One region of the Peribacillus sp. NPDC058075 genome, then DNA from elsewhere that is predicted to be linked to it. Evidence: riboswitches for the same ligand, from Rfam matches in the RefSeq annotation. Region 1 holds a riboswitch; the other holds the start of a gene.
The links. A riboswitch is a leader RNA that binds a small molecule or an ion and turns the genes downstream of it on or off. The one in region 1 is predicted to bind cyclic di-AMP.
Positions count from the first base shown of each region.

Region 2: it holds a riboswitch for cyclic di-AMP, as region 1 does, so the genes downstream of both, ACFVS1_RS26285 (cation:dicarboxylate symporter family transporter) here and ACFVS1_RS21080 (TrkH family potassium uptake protein) in region 1, are expected to answer to the same signal.

Region 1 covers NZ_JBHVSL010000003.1:60,170-62,376, forward strand. Annotated here, with positions in the region: gene ACFVS1_RS21070 (MFS transporter) at 1-100, opposite strand, end outside; gene ACFVS1_RS21075 (hypothetical protein) at 456-647, opposite strand; cyclic di-AMP (ydaO/yuaA leader) riboswitch at 979-1,121, shown strand; gene ACFVS1_RS21080 (TrkH family potassium uptake protein) at 1,290-2,207, shown strand, end outside.
Region 2 covers NZ_JBHVSL010000011.1:8,139-10,345, reverse strand. Annotated here, with positions in the region: gene ACFVS1_RS26285 (cation:dicarboxylate symporter family transporter) at 1-1,164, opposite strand, end outside; cyclic di-AMP (ydaO/yuaA leader) riboswitch at 1,337-1,484, opposite strand; gene ACFVS1_RS26280 (efflux RND transporter periplasmic adaptor subunit) at 1,685-2,207, opposite strand, start outside.

The sequences.
Region 1 (2,207 bases):
GGGCAATGAAATAAACCCAAGAACCGAAGTTGGAGATACCCATTCCGCACAATAGAATGGATGGGTATTTCCAGGATACTAATGTATTTCTAAATGTCATCGCTTCTCCCCCATGACCGAACAATAAAAAACCCGTTCCAAGCAATGCGTCTCGGGACGAGGTCAATTCGCGGTGCCACCCCATGCGTCACCATACATCCCCAACTATTTTCGGCTGCTTTCGAGGTTCTTTTGGAAAGTGGTCATTTCATTTACTTTTCTCCTCTTTACGCCTATATCTTATTTACTAAATTTTAACATCAATGGTTTTATAATGTAAATAAAGCAAAAAAACTCATTCAAAATAAATGAGTTTAAAAGCAAAACAAGATATGGATTTTTCGCTCAGCGTTCCCGGATAGAACACAGGGATTTTATAATTGAATACCGCTAATGATGTTGGGATTTCAGTTGATTTACCTTAGGGAAAACAATTTTAAAAACGGATTCTTTTTCTTATCCGTTATCCTTAACTCATTCATGATGATTTGATCCTCATGCTCGGCTATCCATTTCCTAAGTGCATCTTTATCCTGGCATTGTGTTAAATATGTCTGGCCACCCTTGCCTGTAGCATTAATAACATATCTATTGAACGTCTTCTCCATAATTGCCCGCCTTTTTAATAAAATGTATTGAACCTTTAAATACGAATGCCATGCTTTTTTCATTATGGTTTACAAAAGAAACATAATATATCTATTACAAATTTTGATTAACAATAGCGTGTTCTGCTTGAAAGTAGTGATTAAAGTACATCGATGGTGGTTATCATAATCGGATTAATCGAACCTATCATAATGTGCTAACTAATATTTGTCAATACGTTTTTTAAATGTAAATGAAACGTAAATTTTCAGTCTTGTTAAAGAAATATTTTTTTACGATTTAGGGGTTTACAACTACTAAATAATGGGAGTAGAATACGTTTATCAATTTAATGCATTTCGGCCTAAACTCAATGGAATTGAGTACGGAGGACCCAATCAATTGGGGTTAATTCTGCCTTGCAGAAGGGATGAGATCAGCTCTTTCGCCATCCTACCCGTCAGCTAACTTCGTCGGCTAAAGCGAAGGAGGTCATAAGACCGCCTATTTCGGGAGTTTTTTTTTCACGCTTTTTGTGGCAAAATAACTGCTCGATGTTTTCGCCGGTCTTTTTATTATGCCTTTAAAAAGATTCTGAAAGCAGATTGATAATTAAAATATCATACAGTTTTACACAATTTTTTTAGGTAGGGATGATCAATTTGATAAAAGCAAAAAATTTGTTGGATCCTCCAAAAATACTTGTACTCGGGTTTGCCATCCTGATACTTATCGGGTCCTATTTATTGACCCTGCCGGTTTCTACTGAAAGTGGGAATGGGCTTTCTTTTCTTGATGCTTTATTCACCGCAACCTCCGCTACTTGTGTAACAGGGCTGGTCGTAGTGGATACTGGATCGACCTTCACCACTTTTGGTGAGTTGGTCTTCTTAACACTGATTCAGATAGGCGGCTTAGGGTTCATGTCATTTGCGACGTTTTTCTTTTTCCTTTTAGGCAAAAAGATTTCTTTAAAAGGCAGGTTACTCTTGCAGGAATCCTTAAATAATCTATCCATGGCAGGTGTAGTCAGATTAGTGAAGCGGCTTTTAATTTTCACAGCCATCATTGAGGGCATTGGCGCCCTTATTTTATCGATTCGCTTTTCTTTTGACATGCCTATCGGCAAAGCAATCTATTACGGGGTATTTCATTCCATATCGAATTTCAATAATGCCGGCTTTGATTTAATGGGGGAATTCAGGAGTTTGACTCCTTATGTATCTGATCCATTCGTAACCCTTACCGTCGCCTTCCTCATCACGTTTGGCGGAATAGGTTTTATCGTGATGAATGAACTATACGAATATCGTGACACCCATCGTTTATCCGTACATACGAAGATTGTTCTGGCGACTAGCTTGACCCTTACGATTGCCGGTGCAATTTTAATCTTCTTATTCGAGTTCGACAATGCCAAGACATTGCAGCCTTTATCTCTCATGGGTAAAACGCTGTCATCAATATTTCAATCGGTATCACCAAGGACGGCAGGCTCCAATACGCTGAATATCCCTGATTTAACTCAGCCAACATTACTGCTCATCATTTTTCTGATGTTCGTCGGGGCTTCACCTGGA
Region 2 (2,207 bases), on a different contig from region 1:
TACTACTGTACGTCCCATATCAAGAATACGGTCGATACCTGCAATAAATGCTAGACCTTCAATAGGAATACCGACAGTTCCCAATGTCGCTAAAAGAACTACGAAAGATACACCTGGTACACCAGCAATCCCCTTGGAAGTGATCATTAACACTAGCATCAGCGTAATTTGCTCATACATGCTTAAATCAATGCCGTACATTTGAGCGATGAAGATAGCCGCTAACGCTTGGTATAATGTTGAACCATCAAGGTTAAAAGAGTATCCAGTCGGGATAACAAATGTAGCAATATGCTTCGGACATCCCGCTTTCTCCATTTTTTCCATGATTCTCGGAAGAACCGCTTCAGAACTTGCAGTAGAGAAAGCAAGAATCAATTCTTCTTTTAGAAGTTTAATCAATGTAAAGATATTAAATCCTACAAATTTCGCAATAAGACCAAGGATGACAATTACAAAGAAAATCATCGTTCCGTAAACAGAAAGCGCTAACTTTCCTAACGGAATTAAAGATTCCAAACCGAACTTGGAGATCGTCACACCGATTAATGCAAATACACCGATAGGAGCGAATTTCATGACCATGTTAGTCAGGTAGAACATTCCTTCAGCTACACCTTGGAAGAAACGGAATACCGGTTTACCTTTTTCACCGATGGCCGCAATACTTAGTCCAAACAACACGGAGAAGAAAATGATCGCTAGCATATCGCCTTCTACCATGGCTTTTACTGGATTGGATGGCACGATGTGTACAAGTGTATCTACGAACGATTCATGCTGCTTAGTTTCTGCTGTATCAACATATGTGGAGATATCAGTTTGTTCCAGGTTATTCATATTCACACCAGCACCAGGCTGGATGATATTCGCTGAAATTAAACCAACAGCAATCGCTATCATAGTTACGACAACAAAGTATGATAATGATTTAGCACCTAGTTTACCTACCGCTTTCAAGTCACCTACACCGGCAACTGCAACGATAAGGCTGGATACGATGATCGGCACAACAATCATTTTAATCATTCGTAGGAAAATGTCCCCGAATGGCTGTAAAAAGTTTTGGGCCGTCTCACTACCATAAAAAATGGCACCAACGATAATCCCTAGAATTAAACCAATGAAAATTTGGCTAGCTAAACTTAATTTGAATTTCTTCATTTACTTTCCTCACCTTCCATAAAGTCTTTGATGCAAAAACATTTTTGTCTCGGTAAGGGAAACAAGATACTAATAAAAGAAAGTAATTTTTCTTTTTTTGAAAAACTCTGTCTTTACGCCGAAAAAAAAGACACTTCATGTGTCGATTTCTTATTGGCGTGAATATTCACACATGTTCCCTTAAAGACGCTGACGAGGTTAGCTGTCGGGTTAGGAATTGGAAACACAAATGCCCTTTCATTTCTGAATTCACCCCTAGCGGATAAAATCCACAAAAATGGGTCCCCCGTTCTTGGAATAAGATTAAGCGAGTTAACTTATAATAAAATATTATACTAAAAATGATAATCTGTAAATATTTATTATCATCAGTTCAAGAAAAAATCTTTAAAAATGTCTGAATATTCTGCATTAAAGGCTATTGTATCTATAATTACTCTCCCCGATTTTTACTCATATAAGTTATATTGATATATAATTAACAATTATTTGACATCACCTCTCTTGATGTAAGAAGCGGTTATTTTTCCAACATGCCAAGCAACAGATATCTTACTTTTTCCCGAGAGGTGAATTTTTTATAAGTTGCTGCTTTCACTTTTTCAAATTGAATTGGGGTAATGAAATAAGAATGGTTCTTCGCCACATTCGGCTCCATTAGGATGACGTCCCCCACCGACGGTCCCTTTATGATTTCTTGCATCCCTTCAGCCTTAAGCCCTTTTGTAATGTAATGTTTATCCACATAGCCATTTTTAGTCAATTTGTAAATATAAGGATGTTTATGGTATTGTACCGCCTCAATAGGAATGGAGGGTACACCGGCTTTCTCATTGGTTATTACAGTAAGATTCACTTTGGTTCCCACCAACAAAGCTTCCGTTTCTTCACCTTCCGATTCGATTAGTGCCTGAAATGGAAATCTGTTATCTTTTTTTAATGACGGCTCTTCAGCGGGATAGGAATGGATGCGGCCTATCGTCCCTTTCAATGCCTTTTTTGAATCAGAGGAACTTGCTTTTATAGTCATGCCCACTTCAGCC